Linked DNA regions of Undibacterium sp. 5I1. The protein of the gene in region 1 binds, or shares a complex with, the protein of each later gene. Links are inferred from orthologs where the notes say so. Each region holds a gene or a part of one and is shown in the gene's direction. Other genes may lie near its edges. The genes, in order: tsaB and tsaD.

Evidence for each region.
Region 2: the proteins of tsaB (region 1) and tsaD are in contact, whole or in part, in a solved structure (PDB 4WQ4), measured with the Escherichia coli proteins. The link is inferred for Undibacterium sp. 5I1 from one-to-one orthologs.

The regions. Positions count from the first base shown.
Region 1 is NZ_JAVIWI010000001.1:1,005,754-1,018,284, forward strand. The notes cover bases 5,829-8,759. They hold tsaB (tRNA (adenosine(37)-N6)-threonylcarbamoyltransferase complex dimerization subunit type 1 TsaB), read left to right. Parts: upstream 5,829-6,892; coding sequence 6,893-7,627; downstream 7,628-8,759. Other genes in these bases: RGU72_RS04275 (thioredoxin family protein), read right to left, coding at 6,324-6,785; rimI (ribosomal protein S18-alanine N-acetyltransferase), read left to right, coding at 7,627-8,082; RGU72_RS04290 (uracil-DNA glycosylase), read left to right, coding at 8,322-8,759. Also shown: RGU72_RS04245 (YjgN family protein), read left to right, coding at 381-1,433; RGU72_RS04250 (M48 family metallopeptidase), read left to right, coding at 1,433-2,458; RGU72_RS04260 (SGNH/GDSL hydrolase family protein), read right to left, coding at 2,896-3,993; RGU72_RS04265 (family 43 glycosylhydrolase), read right to left, coding at 4,177-5,703; more of RGU72_RS04290, read left to right, coding at 8,760-9,194; RGU72_RS04295 (DUF1853 family protein), read left to right, coding at 9,239-10,258; lysophospholipid transporter LplT, read right to left, coding at 10,321-11,601; DNA repair protein RadA, read left to right, coding at 11,932-12,531. UniProt on the Escherichia coli protein: Required for the formation of a threonylcarbamoyl group on adenosine at position 37 (t(6)A37) in tRNAs that read codons beginning with adenine.
Region 2 is NZ_JAVIWI010000001.1:2,710,895-2,723,340, forward strand. The notes cover bases 4,400-7,245. They hold tsaD (tRNA (adenosine(37)-N6)-threonylcarbamoyltransferase complex transferase subunit TsaD), read left to right. Parts: upstream 4,400-5,225; coding sequence 5,226-6,266; downstream 6,267-7,245. Other genes in these bases: RGU72_RS11975 (ANTAR domain-containing response regulator), read right to left, coding at 4,420-5,079; RGU72_RS11985 (cache domain-containing protein), read right to left, coding at 6,325-6,789; plsY (glycerol-3-phosphate 1-O-acyltransferase PlsY), read right to left, coding at 6,974-7,245. Outside these bases: nitrite reductase large subunit NirB, read right to left, coding at 1-895; RGU72_RS11960 (ABC transporter ATP-binding protein), read right to left, coding at 967-1,734; ntrB (nitrate ABC transporter permease), read right to left, coding at 1,818-2,765; RGU72_RS11970 (CmpA/NrtA family ABC transporter substrate-binding protein), read right to left, coding at 2,774-3,946; more of plsY, read right to left, coding at 7,246-7,579; ybaK (Cys-tRNA(Pro) deacylase), read right to left, coding at 7,705-8,196; site-specific tyrosine recombinase XerD, read right to left, coding at 8,278-9,180; RGU72_RS12005 (methylated-DNA--[protein]-cysteine S-methyltransferase), read right to left, coding at 9,222-9,752; RGU72_RS12010 (TRAP transporter large permease subunit), read right to left, coding at 10,185-11,465; RGU72_RS12015 (TRAP transporter small permease), read right to left, coding at 11,462-12,013; RGU72_RS12020 (TRAP transporter substrate-binding protein), read right to left, coding at 12,214-12,446.

The DNA.
Region 1 (12,531 bases):
ACCACCGCAGAGAAAGCGAATGATTTGGCGGAGATGTACTAAATATGCAACATAGCTACAATATTGACGAGTTTGCAAGGTTTTTGTTGCTCTGAGTCTCTTTTACTGTGTGCGCCTATGGCATAATTAAATGGCAAGCTTATTGTTAGGCAATACAAACGATGCGCCTGACAAAAGACCATAAAAAAGCTTGATGTCTAAGTAGTCGCCCCATCCAAACAAAAGCGAACTTCATTTCACCTCCACTTAAGGTTTTAATCCATGCAGAATCTATTCGATCACTCTTGTGACAGGTTTCTGGGCGTCTGTTTTGAGACGACTGCCATCAATAATTATGATAACAATGTCGCAATGATTAAACTGGCAAACGAGGTGGCATGATGCAAACCAATACGGATTCCTCAAAAGTCTCTTTAAGTTTTACCGGAACAGGCGGCGAATATTTTCGTATCTGGATCGTCAATCTTTTACTGACCATCGTCACCTTGGGCATTTATTCAGCCTGGGCTAAAGTAAGAAGAAATCATTATTTTTATTCGAGTACCCAGCTTGCAGGGGCTAGTTTTGAATATCACGGTAATCCGATTGCGATTTTAAAAGGTCGTATTGTGGCGTTTGTTTTTGTAACGCTGTATCACTTTGCTTTTAAGTTTTCTACCGGTTTTGGCTTTTTGATGTTGATTGCGCTAAGTGCAGTGATGCCTTGGTTGCTCTGGAAAAGTCTGCAATTTAAACTGTATAACTCCAGTTTCCGCGGTGTGCGTTTTGGTTTTCGTGGTACCGCCAAGCAGGCTTATATCAATTATTTAATGTGGCCATTTTTTGCCTTGATCAGCTTGTACACCCTGGTACCTTTGGTGCATCAACGGATTAAGCAGTTCCAGCATAATGAGAGTCGTTTTGGTACAACGCATTTTTCTTTCGACGCAAAAATATCGCGCTTTTATCTGAATTATTTAATCGGATTTTCTATTTTTATTGCGGGTATTATCGTGATATGTCTAGCGTTTTCGGCGCCAATCGCGGCGGTAATTGCTGCCAAACAGGCAGGGCAGTTTGCGCCACATCTAATAGTTGGTCTGATTGGGTTGGTATTTTCACTTTATTTTTGGTTGTTCGCGATTGTTCCCTTGTTTTTAAGCTTGATACAGAATCTGATCTGGAATCACACTAAGCTTGGCAATCGACAAATGTATAGCCATATGAAGTGGGGACGTGTCACTTTCATTTATCTCACGAATTTGCTCGCTATTGTTTGTACCTTGGGTTTGTTTATTCCCTTCGCTCAAATACGTATGATGCGTTACCGTCTGGAATCTATCTCGATTGAAATTGGTGATGGTTTAGACCAATTTGTAGCCGACGAAGCCGCGCAGGTCTCTGCTACCGGTGAAGGTATGGCGGATTTATTGGACTTTGATTTATCTCTATGATGCCAGTTGCAGCAAATTATTTTGATGGCAGAACATCGCGTGCCCACCACGTCTATTTAGAAGTGGTCGGGCAGATTGCGCAGTTGACTGGCGATGTGCAACTAGAGTGTCCGCTGGATCAATTGCGTGTATCAGAACGCACCTCCAATAAGGTGCGTAAAGTTACTTTCCCTGACGGTGCTTACCTCGAAGTAAGCGACCCAGAAATGCTGGCAGCCTTAGCTAATTTATTGTCAGCCACCGGGCATAGTGACAGCCTGATCGTACGCATGCAACAAAGCTGGCGTGCGACCTTGATTGCTGTTGTCAGTACGGTGGTGTTGATTAGCTTGCTGTATGTTTATGCCTTGCCTGCAGCTGCAAAAATAGTCGCTTTTGCTCTGCCAGAAAAAGTAGAACGGGCTTTAGGTGATGGCGCACTGACATTTTTAGATGAGCATTTTTTTAGCCCGACTAAGCTTTCTGTGGAAAGACAAAATGAGCTGAGTACACGCTTTGCTCGCCTGCGACCAGTCGAAGACGATAGTCCAGCTTATCGACTATTATTTCGCAAAAGTAAAATTGGTCCCAACGCACTGGCCTTGCCTTCGGGCGAAATTATTTTGACCGATGAGCTAGTTAATTTATCTCATAACGATGATGCAATCATGGGCGTACTAGCGCATGAACTGGGGCATTTGCACGAACGTCACTTAAGCCGTCGGGTGATACAAAGCTCGGCCGTTGCCGCCGTTGCCGTCGCCTTGTTCGGCGATGTTTCTACCGCTGTTGCCAGCTTGCCGCCTTTGCTATTAGATTTAAAATATTCCCGCGATGCCGAGCGCGAAGCGGATGCTTATGCCTTGGCGATGTTGGAAAAAAATGGTATCAGCTCCAATGCGCTAGCAGATTTATTTGCCGATTTAGAAAAAAATCATAGTGCAAGTAATCCTTACTTATCCAGCCATCCAAGTAGCGCAGAGAGGATTATGTTTTTGCGTAAAGGCGATCAAGATGGAAGCAGGCTAAACAAAGCAGCGCAATAAATCATTGAATAATTAGCATAGTATTTTATTCATTTGGAAATGTAGTAAGTCCTGCTTTAAATTAGTTTTTGATACTTAATTTTGGTGATGTTGGCCATTATTAATGCAATGTAGAGGATTTTTGCCACCGCTTAGCTTTGTATTTTTCAATTGCTATGCTATGCTGTCGATCTTCGCGGCTGTAGCTCAGCTGGATAGAGTACTTGGCTACGAACCAAGGGGTCGTGGGTTCGATTCCTGCCAGCCGCACCAGATTCAAGGGACTAGATGCAAATCTAGTCCCTTTTTTCTTTTGTCCTAAGGATTTTGTGACTCATTTGTTCACTCAATGCTTGAATACCGTATTGCCTGGGCCTGTCCATATCAGTTCCGCGATTTATCCATTTAAGGCATGCAAGCAATTTAAATCCCAACACGTTTAAACTAAAAAGCCGAGCTCACCATTTCATTTTTTGTTTGATCAAAGTGCTTAGCAAAGCGGCATTAGTTTGATGTTGCTTTACTCGTGGATGCGCGTCATAACCGGTGTATGGGAAGAAAATAGTGTCTATTTTTTCCTTGTTATTTTCGTTCTTAATTCGCGTCACTGCCGCAGTAATATAGCCTGGCCACTTCGATCCGTCCTTGGCCGCATCCATGCTGCCTAAGGCGCACACAATATACGCGTCACGATATTTGCTACGAATAGTTTTTACAAAGTCGACATAGGCCTGAATGCGCTGCTCATCCGAAGGTTCAGGGTTTAAGCGATGCTCTATCTCAATTAACCAACGATCATTCTGGAATAAATTGATCACCACCACATCAGGCGTCCAGCTTGAAAAATCCCATTTAGTATCGTTGCGTCCATACGCGTTTAACTGATCGTAGAACTGCGGCATGACAAATGGAAACCAACTCACCATCACGCCTATACCGCTTTGCGACGTGACATGGACTTCTGCATTGAGATTGCGCGCCGTGATTGCGCTATACGCCATAAAGTTATTTTTATCTTTCGCCAGATTATCTGGGGCACCATCGGGGGATTCATTGCCCATTCCACTGGTGATCGAGTCGCCAAAAAATTCAATCTTCCGTTTTAGTCTGACGGGTGGCGGTAACAATCCGGCACCATCCGCTAATATAAATTCTTTGATTGCAGTCGCGCCATCCTCACCCTCAGTGCGTTTTGTCAGCAAAAAGCTGTGTTTTCCTGGCGCCAGATTGTCAGCAATTAGATAGGTTTTTTCACCTGTTTCTGCTTTTAATATCATCGGGTGGTTTAAGTCGTGATCGATGAAGACATTGAAGTAATTTCCTCCAAATTGATCGACCAAAGTGACTGATAAATATTGGCCGGTAAAGTTTCCAGCAACGCTGGAACCTGGCCAAGACAGGCTTGGTGCATAGACATTGCTGAAATCAATCCGCCCCGTGTATTGTAAATTTTTATCGCTACTGGATACTTTGGTAGTCGCATGAACCGGCGATAAGATCGCCAGGAATACGATCGTTACTATAAGATTTTTGGTCAAGCAAAATAAATTCATCATGTCATTGTCAATTCAATTTACATCATCAGGATTGCAGCGATATGCATTATGCATCGCTCCGTCAGCAACGTCATATGAACGCGATATATTTGCTCACTGATGCTAAGTGATCATCCGGGATGCTTTATCCAGAATGATCATTGCGCATTAAGCGAGTAAGTTCAAATCCTTATCGTACAGCGCTCAGTTTTTTATCAGACTGAAGTCATCAGCGATCACCCAATTATTCGCGCTGGCAACCGTATAGAGTCCCAAGTCGATCTTTCCGTTGCTAACGACGATGTTCGGTATTGTCACTTGCTGCCAGTTTGAAATCGCTGTGTTGAATCCCACGTTCAGCTCTGATCCGCCAAAATTCTTGACATAGATCTGAGCGATACTTTGTCCACCGCTGCTCATGACCCAGGCTTTCAGAGTATAGGTTCCATTCGGCAGGCCAGTCAGACTCTGATAGCGGCTGGCGCTATAAGCTGTCGTGTAGCTTAGCTTCATCGACCAGCGTCCAGTATGTCCACCGAGTACATTCGAGTTCGGATTTGCGCCGCCTGTCAGATTAGTCCAGGTCGACCAGCCAGCCAGATCGTTCTGCGCGACCCTGTCGGCTTCAAAGCTGGGGTTGAGAATATAGTTATTGCCCGCACCCACTGTCCAGACGCCAGTTGCCGCATCCAGATTAAACTGGCTGACGGAGTTGAGCGTCGGTGTCGTCCCGCTAAACGATATTGGCATCCATTGATTGTAGCCTAGCCCGTTACCAGCGAAGTCGCTCCAACGATCACCTGCAAATAGGATTGTCGTACCGGATCTACCATTAACTGGAATAAAGAAACCGGTTTGAGTCACATGCGAGAAGTCGGCATCTGTTCCACCCATCACAGCCTCTGCTGTGTACGGCCCCAGTATTGAATTGGCCTTGAGATAATACGTGTGCGAAGCGTTCCATCCATGTAAGTCTGACGAGCAGAAATAATAGGTACCGTTGTATTTGAACATGGCATTGCCTTCGCGCCCTCCAGTGGTACTGGTCGAGATTAGCGAAGCTGGCTCTATATTGAGCGAATCAGAGGCACGCAAAGCGGCTACATAAGCGTTAGCGCGTCCACCCGCGTTACTGAAAATCAGATAGGACAAACCAGTATCGTCAGTAAATACGGTCTGATCACCTGTACCGGTTGAGCCAACATTGGTGATCTGTGTCTGCACATGATGATAGATGAAGGACCCGGCAGGTGAGTCGCTGGTTGCAAACAAGATTGCATTACCGGTTGCCGTGCTGTAGTACTGGGTAATCAACACATATTTTTTGGTATTACTGTTATAAACGACGCCCATACGGCCGATCCAGTTGGACGGATCGAGCACGCTGCCCGCCGCACCGGCACTCATCATATTGCCTTCGAATTTCCAGGTCGCCAGATCGGTCGAAGAATAAGCGGTAATCGCATTGAAGCTGATATCAGAGTTCTTGGCGACAGGGTTGGCAGCATAAGTCACCGCGCCGTTGTACTTGACCCCATACCAGTAATAAATGTCTCCTACTTTAAGAATGCCACCGCCTTGAGAATAGATGGGATTTTTGCTTGTATCCTTCCAAAATACGTCGTTCTGTATGGTCTTCGGCGCGGCCTGCGCGGGTGATACAACTGCACATACCAACGCAACACTGACGATCGCCATGCAACGACCGATGAAGCTCAGATAGTCATTCATTTTTTGTCTCCTCTGTGAACCACGGATGAGCACCGTCTTATTCTATGTAAGACGTGAAATGCAAATCCGTAGTTGAATCTGCAATACCCGCAGAGTCCATAAGCTTCGGCACATATCGCCACACGATTATGCGAAGCAATAAGGATTTTTCACAAATCCCATATTCATATAGCAAAAGAGATTTTTTATATACGTGTGGAATTACTTAGCAGATTGTGACTGGTGATATTCGGTGCGGTCACATTAAAACGATATAGAGCACAGAGAAAAATTTACTTTGCGCTCAGAAAAGGAAAGGTTTTCTTACTTTTTCTACGTGTTTTATAAAACGATGCTTAAGGATTTAAGGCAGTTTTTAAGCTCGTCGTTCCTCTATGTGAATGACGAATTTATCATCAAACAGGAGTTATTCATGAGCAATAACATCGAAGGAAAAGTTGTCGTCATTACCAGCGCAAGCAGTGGTTTTGGCGAAGCGACTGCTTTGCATCTTAGTGAACTGGGAGCAAAGCTCGTACTCGGCGCGTGACGCGTAGACCGCATCAATGCCCTGGCAGATCAACTCGCAGGCAAGGGTGGCAAAGCCATCGCACTGGAATCAATGCTGCGCAAGTCCAGCCTCAGGCATCATTAACAATCAATTGGCGCAAGCTCCAGCCACTTGGTATGCCTTGATGTGCGGTGGATTTTGTGGCGGCTGTGTCGTTCCGGGTAGTATTCATTGCGATCTTGCCAGCCTCTTGCTGAGTACCTGTATGAGACGCCATGATTGACTTTAACAAGCGATGCAATTGCATTGTGTCTGGCAGCATGGTGCCAAAAAAATGCACTGTGTCTTGATGTTGTATCAAGATGGTAGGGAAGTTTTCAATATCGATTTCGTCCACTAAGTGCGCCTGATCTTCTATGTCTATCCAGGCGAAACAGACATCGGGATGCTGTTCGGCCAATTGATCGAATGCGATCCGATAGGCTGTGCAGGTGTCGCACCAGGCTGCGCATAAGCAGGCTACTAGCCATTGTTTGCTCGTTAATTGGCGTTTGATGAGTGCCAAGTCTTCAGTGTTCGTTGCTAAGTTCATGCCTGACATTTTAACCGAACTGATGTTATTCCGGCTTGGCGCGCTTGATTTAAGCGGATTCAAACATCAGAGTTTGGGATTGCCTTCGCGCCCTGTAAAATACGGGTATGACAACACTTCTTGCTATTGAAACTTCGACAGAACTTGCTTCTGCTGCTTTGCTAATCGGCGATACTCTGATCATTCGTGAACTGACGGGGGTACAGACCCATTCCCAAGGTATTTTGCCTGCCATACAAGCCTTATTGCTGGAGGCAGGTTTGTCGCTAAAACAATGTGATGCGATTGCTTTTGGTTGTGGTCCCGGGGCTTTTACCGGTGTACGAACTGCATGCGGGATTGTGCAAGGCTTGGCTTTTGGTGCCAACTTGCCGATATTGCCCGTCGTGAGTTTGCAGGCAATGGCAGAATCCGCGCGCCAGCAACATGTCTTATCAAATGATGTCGTTGATTATGTTGCGGTACTTGATGCCCGCATGGGCGAGGTGTATTGGGCGCAATATCGCTATCTAAACAGCGTATGGCAGGTGACGGTAGCGCCGACTTTATCAAAAGTGGAGGAGGTCAGGGCTGTCGTTGATAGCGACTTATCAGATAGTAGCTCGCTGGTATTTGCGCTTGGGCAAGGCGTTGTGCTGCCTGAAAATGTCAGCATTGCTGAATCGTTTTCGGCACATCTGCAGATAGCTTGCATGCCGCATGCAAGGCAAATAGCGCAACTCGCTTTACCCGATTATCTTGCGGGGCGTGGTCTGGATGCATCGCAAGCGCAGCCGCTGTACTTGCGTAACAAAATCGCATTGACTACCGCAGAGCGCATGCAATTGAAAGCGGCGAGCTAATGCAGGGCAACTTGATTTTTAGCCGGCTTGGTTTTGAGGATATCGATGATGTCTTAGCGATAGAAAATCAGGTCTACTCACATCCCTGGTCGCGCGGCAATTTTTTAGATTCTTTGTATAGCGCTTATCATTTGACCGGTTTGCGTGATCCGTCGCAAAAACTGATCGGCTATTTTTTATTAATGCCTGTCGTCGATGAGATGCATTTGCTGAATCTTGCCGTAAGTGCCGAGCATCAGGGTTTGGGTTATGCTCGTTTGATGTTGGACAATATGGTAGCAATGGCACGGGAGAAGCAGTGTCTGGCGATTTTGCTAGAAGTGCGGATCAGTAATCAGCGCGCGATTGAGGTGTATCAGCGGTATGGCTTTAAAGAAATCGGGCGTCGCAAAGCCTACTATCCCGCCCACGACAATCTGCGTGAAGATGCGATTGTGATGCGAATAGAGTTGTAAATCTCGTTATTTTAAATTGTAGTGAATTATTATACTGGTGACGAGTATGGTTAAGTTGTCCATGGATTCATTGGTTAATAAGGCATTTTTAGTAAAAATAATGGGGAGTATATTTAATTTGGGGGAAGGATTTCGTAATATCCCAAACGCCCCTGCTATTTTTATCATAAATTAGACTCGTTTCAACTTTATTCAATCTTATCTAATTTGCTATCAACTAAGCCGTCAACTAAGCCATCATGAACACCCCAGAACATAACAATCCAAAGCAACACGATGCAATGCTGGCAGAGCTGGGTATCGGACCTGTCTGGAAATTGCGTGAAGCTAACGTCGATGCTGATGCCCATTCTGGCATTGACGCTGCGCAGGCAGGTGCCATCATATCCCCGGAAATCATTGCCCGCGCTGGTCGCGAGTCTGATCTATCGTCTGAGCAATCCCCAGATCAAGCACACCGGTCATTAACAGCAATCTCAGTCAACCCATCAACGCCTACTGCCGAACTGGATTGGGTCGCATTAGAAGCCAGAGTCTCTAACTGCCGCGCCTGTCATTTGTGCGAAGGTCGCGCCAAGACGGTGTTCGGTGTCGGTGATCAACATGCGAAGTGGTTGTTTGTTGGTGAAGGGCCAGGCTATAACGAGAATTTACAAGGGCTACCTTTTGTCGGACCCGCCGGGCAGCTACTAGACAACATCCTGCGCGCTTTGGGTATGCAACGTGGCACTAATACTTATATCGCCAATATCGTCAAGTGTCGTCCGACCGATGCCCAGGGCAAGGACCGAGCGCCCGCACCCGAAGAAGTCGCTGCCTGCTTGCCGTATTTAAAGCGTCAAATTGCATTGATACAGCCAGAAATTATTATTGCGCTGGGTAAGACGGCAGCGATTTCATTGCTGGATTTAAATCCTGAAACTCCCGTCGGAAAGTTGCGCGGCTCGATTCATCATTATCAGGATTTACCTTTGGTCGTGACTTACCATCCAGCGTATTTACTACGCAAGCCAACTGAGAAAAGTAAAACCTGGGAAGACCTTTGTCTGGCGCTACAGGCAATCGCACAGACCACTGCGGTGGCATCGTCGACTATGTTGGCATCGACCTGAAGCTATCAATTTTTGGAACTGAGTTTTTTTGAAACTGAGCTTGGATGCAAACCTACCAGAAACAGTTTCATCAACAATGGCAGCATCTGCAAGACCCGCATGTGCGCGCGCTGGTATGGATGCTGACCTCGCCCAACTTGCTTGCGAGCGATACCGCTGAATACGCAACACCAGATTCAACCGATCCAACAGGTTCAATCAGCGCATCCCGCTGGCATGGACAGATTGCCCACATTGCGCTGCCTGATCCACAACAATTATTAAGCTGGATTAACCAGCTTGATCAATATCCCCAGGTTTTGCATGACGCCTTGGCGGTACACAAGCATCGCAGGCTAGGACATTATGCTGAAAACTTACTGGCGTTTTTTCTGAATCATCAAAGTTTGTCAGGGCTACAAAATTTACTCTTTGCCCAAAATCTGCAAGTACAAGGTGCAAAGCAAGTGACATTGGGTGAGTTTGATTTTTTATTAAATGACGCCCGGGGATTCGTCCACTGGGAACTGGCCACCAAGATGTATTTGTTCGTCGGTGATCTGGATCAGACCCGTAGCAAGTTTGCACTAGACGACTATATTGGCCCCAATCAGCTTGATACCTTTGCCAAAAAAGCGGACAAACTTTTTAATCAACAATTGCTGTTATCTCACCACGCTGCTGCGCAAGCTTTATTGCAGCGAGCCGTGATCAGTACTCAGGCATTGATCAAGGGCTGGTTATTCTATCGTCAGCCGATGATTGCCTCTGCTAATGCGCCGCCAGAGATCGCGCCTGAACACTGCTGTGGTTATTGGTGGACGCTGCAAGATATGGCGGCTATGGCGATAGAGCATGGCGTGGTTTTGGAGCGTATGTCATGGCTGGCACCAGCGCAAACCAAGCCGGAGCAGGTGCTGAATCAGGCAATGTTATTGGATGAAATACAGCGCCGTTTTCAATTGCAAAACATGCCGGTGATGTTGGCAATCATGCGTGAAAACGGCGATCTGATGCAGGAAACGCATCGCGGCATGGTGGTACCGGAGCAGTGGCTAGATCTTGCGCAGGACAGATATCAGTGATCACATTGAAGTGATTAGCGTTACTTGTGCTTGACAAGACCTGTCTTAAAAAATGGGATTTTTTAAGGCGTTGGCTGACAAGGGTGCTTATGCTCACCAATCAAAGCAACTGAATCAAACTCCAGTTGGTTCAACTGATGTTTGCGCATCACTAAATACATCGTGCTGGCCATAAACAGACCAAACAGGATGATCACAAAATAAATACTGACGTTGAGAGAAATCAGCAGGGCATACAGTCCCAGCATAGTCAGTACTGAGAGGTTCTCATTAAAGTTTTGTACCGCGATGGAATGTCCTGCGCTCATCAACACATGTCCGCGATGCTGCAATAAAGCATTCATCGGAACCACAAAGTAACCGGCCAGTGCGCCAATTACGATGAGCAATGGATAAGCCACCCACACATTGGTGACTAAAGTCATGCTCATTACCGTCAAGCCCATCGCAATACCTAATGGCATTACCGTCAATGATTTTTTTAACGGAACAAATCGCGCTGCTGCTACTGCGCCTAATGCAATCCCGACTGCGACTACGCCTTGTAATGCTGCTGCTTTGTCTAATGGCATTTTCAACGCACTTTGCGCCCATTTCAAAACGATAAATTGCAGAGTCGCACCGGCACCCCAAAATAAAGTCGTGATGGCTAGAGAAATTTGGCCTAATTTATCTTTCCATAAATTGACGAAGCAGTTAGCAAAATCTTCTACCAATTTTGCTGGGTTGCGTTCTTGATGTACGTAACAGACGCCGGTATCAGGTATCCGTAAATTGAATAAAGCGGCCAGAGCATAGCAGGCGGTAATCACACAAATCGCCGCTTGCGTCGCTGTAGAAATATTAAAATCGATGAAGGGGAAATCTAAGTTCAGTAACATTGCCGCATTGTGCGGGTTGACTAGCGCACCACCTAATACCGTGCCAAGAATGATGGAGGACACGGTTAAGCCTTCAATCCAGCCATTGGCGGCAACTAATTTCTCTGGGGGTAATAATTCGGTCAAGATGCCGTATTTAGCTGGGGAGTAGGCCGCGGCGCCAAACCCGACCACCGCATAAGCCAGTAGAGGATGAACTCGGCAATACATTAAGCCGCAACCAAACACTTTGATCAGGTTGGTAAAGAACATGACTTTGCCTTTGGGAAGCGAATCTGCAAAAGCGCCGACAAAAGGTGCCAACAGCACATACGACAAGACAAAGAAGAGTTTGAGGAAGGGAGGCATCCATTCGGGTGACTCCATGGACACCAACAAAGCGATGGCTGCAATTAATAAAGCGTTATCTGCGAGCGACGAAAAAAACTGCGCCGCCATGATCGTATAAAAACCGCGTTTCATTCTTTTTATATGCCTGTTACGTAATGTCACCGACTCGCTTTATACCATGAAAAACCAAGAATATTTGTGATTTACATGGGGCAAGTTTTACAATACTGGTTAAACTATCAGTAGTTTTGTCAATATACCAAACTAGCTTTGCTAAGTTTAGTTTGCGATTGATTGGCAATTTATTGGCAAGCGGATTTATTGTTGCGACGCACCAAATTTAGATTGTATTGTCGCTGTAGTTAGAGCTTATTTTTTAAAGCGTATTTTTTAAAGTTTATTTTTGAAGCTAATTGTTAAAGTCGACATCCACGTTTTTTGATGAATTTATTTGTTTAGACCATGGCCAAACCAAAAACCAATTACACCTGTACCGAATGCGGTGGCATCGTCAATAAATGGGCAGGGCAATGCCCGTCCTGCCAGCAATGGAATACCTTGGTAGAAACCATTATCGAAACCAGCGTCAATCGCTATTCTGCCAAACCACAAAGTCTGGCGCAGACTGCGCCTGTACTGAATCTGTCTGAAATCGATGCAGAAGAAATTCCACGTTTTGGTACCGGTATTGATGAATTTGACAGGGTGCTGGGCGGTGGTCTGGTTGCCGGCGGAGTAGTGCTAATCGGTGGTGATCCGGGGATTGGTAAATCGACCTTGCTGTTACAGGCGCTGGCCAATTTATCTAAGGTCAAAAAAGTGCTATATGTCAGCGGTGAGGAGTCCGGCTCCCAGATTGCCTTGCGTGCCAAACGTCTGGCGGTTGATGCCAGTGATTTAAAGTTACAGGCAGAGATTCAGCTGGAGAAAATCCTCAACACGCTGGCAGACCACAAACCGCAGGTGGTGGTGATTGACTCCATTCAAACCATGTATTCGGATGCTTTAAGCTCCGCACCCGGATCGGTAGCGCAAGTCAGAGAGTGCGCAGCGCAACTGACG
Region 2 (12,446 bases), 1.7 Mb from region 1 along the record:
TGGCCATTTCAAACAGAGGTGCAACTAAACCGTACACCGTACCGCGATGATTGACACATTCACCGACGGAATAAATCCTTGGATCGTAGGTTTGCATGGTGTCATTGACGATGATGCCCCGGTTGCAATAAATACCTGCGGATTCTGCTAATGCGGTGTTGGGGCGAATCCCAACTGCCATCACAATCAACTGTGCGGGAATTTCTAGACCATCCGAGAAGCGAATCGCTTTGGCGTGACCATGTTCGTCGCCGATAATCGCTTCTGTATTTTTTTCTAATAAGAAGTTGAGGCCGCGATCTTCCAGTGATTTTCTTAGCATGCCACCGGCGACTGGATCTAATTGTCTGTCCATCAACCAACCTGGCAAATGCACAACGGAGACATCCATGCCGCGCAACTTCAGACCATTCGCCGCTTCTAATCCCAGCAAGCCGCCGCCGATCACTACCGCATGTTGATGCTGGGTCGCCGCCTCTATCATGGTGTTAGTGTCGTGGATGTCACGATAGGCAATCACTCCTTTTAAATCTTTGCCCGGCACTGGCAACATAAATGGCGTGGAGCCAGTTGCCAGTAATAAGCGATCGTATTCGGTCTGAGTACCATCCTCGGCAATCACCAGACGTTTTACCCGATCAATCTTGACGATCTTTTTACCCAGATGCAGAGTGATATTGTTTTGCTCGTACCAGTCCACATCATTGAGCATGATGTCTTGTATCGTCTGTTCACCTGCCAGAACGGGGGACAATAATATCCGGTTGTAATTGGCATACGGCTCTGCGCCGAATACGGTAATGTCATACAGATCAGGTGCGATCTTCAGTAATTCTTCTAGGGTGCGGACGCCGGCCATACCGTTGCCTACCATCACCAACTTAAGCTTTTTCATTCATTACTCCTCAAATCACTGTCTGCCAGCGGACACAGAACATCTGTCTCTATGTCAGTTTTGTATTAGTTTTAAGCTGCATCTTTTGATGGATGCGATTGCCTGTGATACAAAAACTCCAACACGGCACTGCGATATTCGGCGTACTGCGGATTTTGCGATAGCTCTACCCGTTCGCGTGGCCGGTCTAATTTCACACTGAGAATTTCACCAATGGTCGCTGCCGGACCGTTGGTCATCATCACGATACGATCAGACAGCAAGACTGCCTCGTCCACATCATGCGTCACCATCACGACCGTGGATTGGGTTTTGGCGACAATCTTCAACAGTTCGTCTTGTAAGTGGGCGCGGGTGAGTGCATCGAGTGCGCCGAAAGGCTCATCCATCAGTAAAACTTTGGGCTCGATGGCGAGGGCGCGGGCGATACCGACGCGTTGCTTCATCCCGCCGGAGATTTCATTCGGACGCTTTTTTTCTGCATGGGTTAAACCAACCAGTGCCAGTGCTTGCATGGTGCGTTTTTGTAGTTTGGTTTTATTTTCGGCTGCGCCAAAAACCCGCTCGACTGCCAGATAAATATTTTCATAGCAGGTCAACCAAGGGAGCAAAGAATGGTTTTGAAATACCACCCCACGCTCTGGTGAAGGCCCAGAAATTTCTCTGTGTGCACAAAGCAAAGTACCGGATGTGGCGACAGTTAAACCAGCAATCAAATTGAGCAAAGTGGATTTACCGCAACCAGAGTGACCAATCAGGGTAATAAATTCGCCTTTGCGGACTTTGAGATTAATGTCACGCAGCGCATGGAAACTACCTTTTTTGGTATTGAACATCATCTCGACTTGATTAACTTCAATATATTTTTGATCGCCCGCAGGGTCTTTAGATTGTTCTTCTATCGTGAGGAGTTCGGATGCGGTCATGACGATACCTCTTCATAAGTGAAAGCACGAGCAATAGCGACTAAAATTTGTTCCAAAACCAAACCGACTAAACCAATCACAACAATCGCAATGATGATGTGGGGAACGTTGAGATTATTCCATTCATCCCAGACCCAGAATCCGATACCGACGCCGCCAGTCAACATCTCTGCTGCAACAATGACGAGCCAGGCAGTACCAATCGCAAGACGCACACCTGTCAACATATAGGGCAATACCGAGGGGAATAAAATCTTGGTGATAATCTTCCATTCAGATAAGTTAAGTACCCGCGCTACGTTCATATAATCTTGTGGTACTCGCTGTACACCAATCGCCGTGTTGATAATCATCGGCCAGATGGAGCAGATAAAAATAGACCAGATTGCAGCAGGGTCAGCCGACTTAAATACCAGCAAACCGATAGGCAACCATGCCAAAGGTGAGACCGGTTTTAACAAGCTGATGATAGGATTAAACATGCCCGATAAAAACCGGAATCGGCCGATCATAAAACCCAACGGTATGCCGACGACGGCCGCCAGACCAAAGCCTAGAGCGACGCGTTTGAGGGACGCATAAATATTCCAACCTATGCCTTGATCGTTTGGTCCGTTGCGATAAAACGGGTCTGAAAAAAGATGGATAGCCTCTTGCAAAGTGACCCATGGGGATGGGAAGGAGGTCGTTTTAAATGCGATGATTTCCCATACCAGCACTAAAAAACCAATACCAAGTAATGGTGGCAAAACACTGAGAAAAAATGGCCGCATGGAGCGTTGTTTTGAGGCCTTCTTTTCAGGTTTTTCTTTGCTCCCTGTATTTTCTATGCTCGGCATGGCGGTAACCTCTTTTACTTCATCAGCAAACTTTGCGGTGGATACTTGCTCTACGTTTGTCGTATCGCTCACAACACCATTAACGCCCTGGACCAGTGTGCTCATGACGACTCCTATGCTTTAATCTTGAACGCTGCGGCATAGGCTGCTGGATTTTTCCCATCCCATACAGTGCCGTCGATCAGCTTGCTACTACGCATCGCCTCTTTTGGCACACTGACTTTTGCCATCGCCGCCGCATCTTTATAAATATCGATACGATTCACTGCTTTGGCAACCGCCAGATAATCAGGATCGGTCTTCAGCAAACCCCAGCGTTTATGCTGCGTCAGGAACCACATGCCATCGGACAGATAAGGGAAATTGACCACGCCATCATTAAAAAATTTCATGTAGTTAGGATCGTCCCAGGTTTTGCCCAAACCATTTTGATAGCGACCTAAAATACGCTGATTGATCACATCGACTGAGGTGTTGACATAAGACTTATCTGCGATCGTTTCTGCCATCTTATTTTTGTTGGTCAGTGAGGCGTCGATCCAGCGACCAGCTTCTAGAATAGCGGCGGTCATCGCTCTGGCAGTATTCGGATTTTTTTGCACAAACTCAGCAGTGGTGCCCAACACTTTTTCTGGATGATCTTTCCAGATGTCTTGTGTGGTCGCAGCAGTGATGCCAATGCCATCCGCAATTGCGCGATGGTTCCATGGCTCGCCAACGCAATAGCCATCCATATTGCCGACACGCATATTGGCAACCATTTGCGGCGGCGGTACGGTGATGACTTTGGCATCCTTCATCGGATTGATGCCATAGGTCGCTAGCCAGTAATACAACCACATCGCATGCGTACCGGTCGGGAAAGTCTGCGCGAAGGTGTATTCGCGTTTATCCATTTGCATTAGCTTGGCGAGGCCGGGGCCATCAACTGCGCCTTTATCTGCCAGCTTTTTGGACAGGGTGATTGCCTGACCATTATTGTTTAAGGTCATGAGGACATTCATGTCTTTTTTGGTACCACTGACACCCATTTGCACGCCATAAATCAAGCCATACAAACAATGTGCCGCATCGAGTTCGCCATTGACTAATTTGTCACGTACGCTAGCCCAGGAGGATTCTTTGCTCGGTATGATTTTGATGCCGTATTTTTTATCAAAGCCCAGCACCGATGCCATGACCACCGAAGCGCAATCAGTAAGTGGGATGAAGCCAATACGGACTTCTTCTTTTTCCGGCTTGTCGGAACCTGCTGCCCACACACCGCCTGTCGATAAACCCATCATGCTAGCTCCTGCAAGTAAGCTGGCACTTTGCACAACGCTACGACGCTTGAGATTGATTGCCTGATCATCGTGACCGCCTTCATTATTGTCGGAATGAGTTATTGCGTCGCTACTTGCTTGCTTGATTGCCTGCTTTCGTACCTGCTTCGGTGTTTTGTGATTCGACATAATTGTGCTCCAGCATAAAAAATCGGGACAAAAAAAAGGCGCCTGACCAGCAAACTCAAAAGAGTTGCATGGAAAGACACCTTTGTCTGATACGAACCGACCGCCGTTAGCCTGATTCGCAATTGCGCCATCGTTGGCGCTTGCTATTCCTAATGCAAATGCCGTGCCATGGTTTTTTTCAGGATTTTTCTACATTTAAAGCGTTTAAAATATTCTTTTACCAATAAAAATTGATTTAAATTCGCTGACTGCACGTAAATGCGGCACTTAATTTGTGCGGCGCACTATTTTTGTACGCATCAAAATCAGCCCAGAAGATCGGCGACATCCAACATACGCTGCGCCAGATCGACCAGTTTCAGGTTTTTTTCCATCGCTTGCTTGCGCAGTTTTTGATACGCATCGTTCTCTGACAAATGGTAGCGCTCCATCAACAAACCTTTGGCGCGTTCGATGGTTTTGCGCTCTGCCAGCTTCGCCTTGGTATCCGACAGCTCGGAACGCAACTTTTGATCCGCATTGAAGCGCGCCATCGCAACATCCAGCACTGGCTTAATACGTTCGGCATGCAAGCCAGCGACGACATAGGCAGAAACGCCCGCTTCCATCGCGGCAGCCATATTGGATTGATTGCCGTCCTCGGTGAACAAGACGATGGGTCTGGGCGCGTCGCGGGTCGCCAGCACCATGTGTTCCAGCACATCGCGTGAGTCGGATTCTGCATCAATAATGATCATGTCGGGCTGTAACTGCGCGATGCGATCTATCATGTAGAAATCGCCTGGAATAGAGGCAATGATGTTATAGCCAGCTTGCAGTAAGCCAATGCGCAAGGCTCGTGAGCGCGCCAACTGCGCCTGTACCTGCGGGTCTTGCTCATCCTCATGCAAGACGACCGTGTTCACCACCACAATCTTGAGGCTGGGTGGGGTTGCACCAGAATCTGTAGGCTTACGGTTGGTCATCTGATCCCAATGCTTGCTGGTAGTATTGCTAGTAGTCGCTATAATTCTGGTCTTGCGCGAAATTGGCATGTTCTGTTGAACACACTTGTTGGGAACAGACATGCAAGAATCGCTCCACTCTGTTACAAATTACCAGAAAAAAATCTATGATCGTTCTTGGCATTGAATCTTCTTGTGACGAAACCGGTCTCGCTTTGTATGACACCGAGCACGGTTTATTGTCGCATGCCTTGCACTCACAAATTGCGATGCATCAAGAATACGGCGGTGTGGTGCCAGAGCTGGCATCGCGTGATCATATTCGTCGCGCCATTCCTTTGTTAGAAGAGGTGCTGAGTGATGCCGGGTTGTCACGTGACCAGATTGACGCGATTGCCTATACCCAAGGCCCTGGTCTGGCAGGTGCTTTATTAGTAGGCGCATCGGTTGCTTGCGGACTTGGCCTAGCCTTGGATAAGCCAGTCTTAGGTATACATCACCTTGAAGGACACCTGCTGTCGCCTCTATTGGCGAGTAAGCCGCCGGAATTTCCATTTATTGCTTTGCTGGTATCCGGTGGTCATACGCAATTGATGCGGGTAGATGGTGTAGGCCAGTATCAGTTATTGGGAGAAACGCTGGACGATGCCGCCGGCGAAGCTTTCGACAAATCTGCCAAGCTGCTTGGTTTAACTTATCCAGGCGGCCCTGCGATTTCGCGTTTAGCCGAATCTGGCGATCCATTGGCGTATAAATTCCCACGTCCGATGTTGCACTCCAAAGATTTAAACTTCAGTTTTTCCGGCTTGAAGACAGCCGTACTGACCGTCGTCAAAAATCACCCTAACTCGGTCAATGGATTGCTTGGTGATCAAGACAAAGCCAATATTGCACGTGGTTTTGTGGATGCTTTGGTGGATGTACTGGTAGCAAAATGCGTCACTGCGATGAAAGAGCATGGGATGAAACGGCTGGTGATTGCCGGCGGCGTCGGTGCTAACTCACAGCTACGCAGCGCACTCAATGCCGCCGCACAGAAAAAACGCTTTCAGGTTTTTTATCCAGAGCTGGAATTCTGTACCGACAACGGCGCGATGATCGCTTTTGCGGGTGCCATGAGGCTCAAAAAAAATCCCGCTCTGGCGCAGCGGGACTATAGTTTTAATGTACGGCCTCGATGGCCTTTGCATGGGCTGGCTGCGGCTTAATTCAGCTGGTTGCACTCAATCTGCCGAATGTATAAAGCATAGCCTTACTCAAAAATGGTTATTTGTAGATACCACAACCGATGATGACGTTTTCGTATTTTTCGACATACATCGACTTAGATTCTATTTGTTTACTAATAGGATTCAAGAATCGGTAGTCTTGCCATCCGCTGCCCTTTTTCTTAGCGATCTCAATCCTGTCCTTAATGAAGGATTTTCCATCTTCGTCCTTGAGTTCTATCATGTCTTTCCCGACCATTTTAGGATTCAAGTGCGCCAAATTTTTTCCCGCCATATCGTAGACGACGACATAGAGATCTTTGTCTGAATACTGCCCATCACGCTTATTGATTTCTGCAACGGTGGCGTCAACGCTGGTTTTTTTCATCGCTGCAATCACCTTTTGCACCATCGCTTTTGCTTCTGTTGCAGTACCATGCTCCGCAGCAGAGGCTGAGTTCAATAGTAGAAAAAAAGAGGCTGCAACTAAGGTGATTGTGGACGAAGCAAATTTCTTAATCATAGTATGTCTCCTGAATGAAAGAAAAAGCAAAAACTACAAATGGCTTAGGCTGCATTGTTAGTATGTCCTAGCTTTTTTATTATCAGACATATCAAGTGCAATGGCGAGGCAAACTTTTCGTCACAGCACGGAGATGACACATCAACAATCAGGCTTTGAAGAAATTTTCTGTGGCGAGATAGGATCAGGTCTTTTTACTACCTAGGCGACTTTCTTTACCGTTAATCAAATTCAGGATATTTTGATAGTGACGGTACACCAATAAAGCGCTCATCACTACAACAGCAGCAAGTTTGATATTCAAGCCAAACATCAAGAAACAATAAAACGGTGCAAACACTGAGGCAATTAAAGCCGCAAGGGACGAATACCGGAACGCAAACGCGATAATTACCCAGGTCGCCAAAGTCGCCAGACCCAACCAAGGATTCAGCGCCAGCAACACACCCAACGCTGTTGCCACACCTTTGCCACCGACAAATTTAAAAAATACCGGCCAAAGGTGTCCGATGAAAACCGCAATTGCGACCAGCGCAACCGCGTTATCATCCAATCCAAATGACGGCCCCAGTTTGATCGCCAACCAAACGGCTAACCAACCTTTAAATCCATCACCCAATAAAGTCAAAATTGCCGCGGCCTTATTACCGCTGCGCAGCACATTAGTAGCACCGGGATTTTTTGATCCATAAGTACGAGGATCAGCAAGCCCAAACGCATGACTGACAACCACCGCAAACGACACGGATCCGATAAGGTAAGCGGCAATCACCGCGAGCAAAGTAGGCATGCAATTCTTTCTTTTGTTCTATTTAAATTAAATATACTCAATACAGTATATTTTAACGTCCAATAATTATCTGGACAATATAGGGTATTTTTACTGATACTCCCCTAACATAGCTAATACAAGCTTTAATCCTCTAACGCGCATTGCACAGAAATCGCCTGCAACAACTCCACCAATAACTGCGGTGCAATTCCCACCAGATACCCGCGCCGGCCGCCGTTGATATAAATTTTTTCCAGCGTCAATATACCCTGCTCTACATACACAGGCATCTGCTTTTTTGTAGCAAATGGAGAAGTGCCTCCGACCAGATAGCCTGAATGCTTTTGCGCAATCTCTGGCTTACAGGGTTCAACTGACTTGCAGCCGATCTGACGCGCCAGATTTTTGGTCGATACCTTGCAGTCGCCATGCATAAGCACAATCAAAGGCTTAGCGGCGTCGTCTTGCATGACCAAGGTTTTGACGACCGCATGCTCATCAACACCCAATTCGCGTGCAGATACAGCGGTACCGCCATGCTCCTCATAGGCATAGGGGTGTTCAGAAAAAACCGCCTTGTGTTTGCGCAGGAACTGCGTGGCCTGCGTCTCGGATACGTGTTCTTTTTTTGCCAAAATAGTCTCTGTCTGTCATACCAAAATCAGAATTAAATTATATCTGGATGATGCTATTGCTCAACAATATTGCCACTAAGTTTATCCCCGTGGATGATGCAACGCATGCAGCTTCTTCAAACGCTCTTTCGCTACATGCGTATAAATTTGGGTAGTTGAGATATCCGAATGCCCCAGCAGCAATTGTACAACCCTCAAATCGGCGCCATGGTTGAGCAGATGGGTGGCGAATGCGTGACGTAAAGTGTGTGGGGATAAGGGTGCCAGTATGCCCGCTTGCGCTGCGTATTTTTTGATCAGTATCCAAAACATCTGGCGTGTCATTGCGCCACCGCGGGCGGTGACGAACAACGCATCGTCTACTTGCTCGTTAAGGATTTGGGCTCTGGCTTCGCTGAGATAACGTTCTATCCACAGTCTGGCGACTTCTCCAAATGGCACTAATCTGGTTTTATTGCCTTTGCCGGTGATGCGCAATACGCCGTCATTTAAGCTCACCTCGATAGATCGTAAGGACACCAGCTCTGTCACGCGCAAACCACAGGCATATAAGACTTCCAGCATCGTCCGGTCGCGCAAACCATAGGTGGTGCTATCGTCTGGCGCTTGCAACAAAGCAACTACCTGTGCCTCGCTTAAAGTATGTGGCAAACGGGTCGCTTGTTTAGCCGATTTAAGACGGGTACAGGGATTCGTGCTGACTAGATTTTGGCGAAACGCAAGTTGATAAAAACGTTTCAGAACAGTGACTCGGCGGTTGGCAGAAGTCGCCTTCGACACCATGTATTTCTGCGCGACATAGCTTGAAATATGATTGTCGTCTGCCTGGTACAAATGCTTTTGATGCTTACTGTATAACCACTCGGCAAAAAAACGCAGATCGCGTCGATAGGCTTCTAAAGAATTTTTCGCGAGACCATCTTCCAACCAGAGAGTGTCGCAAAACTGATCGATTTGTTCTTGTATTTGTGCAGGCAAAACGATAGCAACCGGGGGTTCAGTGGCCGATTCAACTTTTACCGTTCTCACTTCCACAAAGTCTCCTGAGTTGATTTGGTAAAGGTATCTGACACGCCCTCATGTGCCAGCAACCAGCGCTTTACACCCAGATGGAATCCTGTCTCATCATCATGGTGTGCAAAGCCTCCCAAACCACCTGCGGCAGTCACCCGATGGCATGGAATAATCAAAGGATACCAGTTCGCACCGCAAGCTTGTCCAACGGCGCGCGGTGCTGATTGGATATGTTTCGCAATCTGACCATAAGTTCTGATCTCACCACGTGGAATGCTTGATATTGCTTGCCAGACCTTAGTCTGAAACGGACTACCAACAGGTTTTAGGGGAAGATTAAATTTAAAATCGGCTTGTGCAAAATAACGGGTAATTTCCTGTGCGGCATTATCTGCGGTCTTATCGGTCGCCGATTTTTCTGCGAAGCGAGGTGGGAGATAGACCAGTTCGCAGATCATCTGCGACTCGGTACGAATGCCGATTGCGCCGAACGGAGCATGCACAATAGCGGAGAATAATCCGGTTTCTCTGTCGTCTTGCATCGTAATCCCAGGCAAAAAATAATCAAAAAGAAAAACAATTAGGCCAAAGAAAAAAGGCGCATCAGGGATGCGCCTTTAAAACATCTTTCGCGTTTCGGGCTGTTTAGCGCTAGCTCACTCTTTTAGCACTCAGCTTGTAGTAAAACGCGTGTCTCCTCAGTGTGTACGGCATGGATACCGTTTTTTGCACTACCGCCTTGTAAATTCGTTCTCTTTATTTTTTTTGATAACTTTTAATCTGCCAAGAATATAGCACTTAATTTGCACACATTCAAACCGAATTTAAAAAGAAGCTGCACAAAAATGGGGCGTTGTTGCATATAAGTATAAATACTGAGATTGCATAAAATTATGCTGGACATCACAAATTTATTCCTCTTCATTTTTCTAAAAACCGTATTAAGCAATGCTCAATACGGTTTTATCCAACATTTATTTGTACACAAGCTGCGGTAACCAAGTAGAAATTTGCGGCACGTAAGTAATTAACAATAAGAAACCAATCATCGTTAACAACCAAGGCATCACCGCTATCGTCAGCTCAGTAATCCCCATTTTGGTGATTCCAGATGCCACATAAAGATTAAGCCCGACCGGTGGATGACACATACCGACCTCCATATTCACCACCATAATGATGCCAAAATGAACTGGATCTATCCCTAATTTCGTAGCAACAGGGAATAAGATCGGTGCCATGATCAGCACAATCGACGATGGCTCCATCACATTACCCGCCATCAGCAACAGCACATTGACCACCAACAAGAAGCTGATCATGCCGAAACCTTTGTCCATGATCCATCCCGCCATCGCCTGCGGAATATTCTCACTAGTCATCAAAAATGAGAACAGTACTGCGTTAGTGATGATGTACAACAACATGGCAGACATAGCGGCAGAATCTAGCAACACTTTTGGCACCTTGGCCAGACTCATATCTTTGTACACAAAGACCGCTACGACAAACGTATACATAGCTGAGACGGCAGCCGCCTCGGTCGGCGTAAACATCCCGGTATAAATGCCGCCCATCACGATCACGATTAATAACAAACCCCATGCACTTTTACGGAAATAACCCCAACGTTCTTTCCAGCTGGCTTTTGGCATACGCGGATAATTATGCTTACGCGCCAAAAACCAAGTCGTCAATCCAAGACAAATTGCCAGTAACAATCCCGGAATTACTCCCGCCATAAATAATTGGCCGACCGAAGTATTGGTAGATACCGAGTACATCACCATCACAATCGACGGCGGGATCAAAATACCCAATGCGCCCGAGGTTGTGATGACACCAGCGCCAAAACCTTTTGGATAACCTTGTTTGACCATCGCAGGCAAAATAATGGAGCCGATCGCCACCACAGTGGCGGGGGAAGATCCAGATACCGCAGCAAACAAAGCGCAAGCCATCACACCCGCCAATGCCAGGCCACCATGCCAATGACCGACCATAGAGGCGGCAAAATTAATCATGCGCCGCGCTACCCCTCCATGAGTCAGGAAGTTACCCGCCAAAATAAAAAACGGGATCGCCATAATTTCAAACTTCTCGATTCCTGTAAAAAGCTTCAGCGCGACTGACTCAATCGGAACTGTGGTCATCGTGAACAAAAAGGTCAATACTGTTAAGCCCAAAGAAATCGAGATCGGCATTCCAGTCAACATAAGCACTAACAACAGGACGAAAATAATGGCGGCGTTCATGCTTTCACCTCTTCTTCCAAACCTTCAACATGCGAATGATCATGCTTCGGCAACTCACCTGTTTTCACGAAAGTCCATGCAACTTGTAAAAAACGAAATGACATGAGGGAAGAACCTAAGGGAATCGCCAAATAGACGATCCACATCGGCACCTCCAGATCGGATGAAGTTTGATCGGTGTGCGCCAGTGACCAGACAAATTTACTACCAAGTACAGCAACAATCGCAGTAAATAAAGCGCCAGACAATAATCCAAGAACGACAAACTTATTTCGCCAAGGCGTATTCATTTTGTTGATCAAGACATCAACGCCGACGTGAATACCTGTGCGGACTCCATATGCAGCACCAAATTTCGCCATCCAGACAAACATATAAATGGTCAGCTCTTGTGCCCAGCTAAGGTTAATTTTAATCAATGCGTCCTGCACAACCGGGATGGGGAAGCCGGACGCATAACGATGCAAGACCGCGATAAAAGTGATGAGCGTAGCGGCGCCCATCAGAAAGGCAATTAGCCATTCTTCTAAGTGATCTAAAAATTTCATAGTCCCTCTGAGGAGTGAGAGTAAAGAAAAAGGGCAATACCTGTCTGTAAAAAGTAGGGATTACAGATGCGCTAGACAAATACCTTAATGGCGGACTAACAGGTTCTATCTAGCTAAGGTAAGGGAATGATAAAAGTCAAAATATCCAACTGATCTCAAAGGCGATCTCAGAAAATTCAGTTGGTAATTTCAATGGCAATTTATTTGCCTTCGCCCGTCGACAATTTACGAATCGACGCAATTAACTCTTTACCAATCCTCGGTTCCATCTCCGTCTGCACTGGCAGTAAGGCTTTGCGCCACTCTGCTTTTTCTTGCGGTGTCAGCTCATAAATTGTGGTCTTACCCGTTTTGCGAATCGCATCTAATGCACGACCGTTTTCCTGATCGGCAATCGCGTTTGCATAGGCAGTCGCGCCTTTCATTGCAGAAT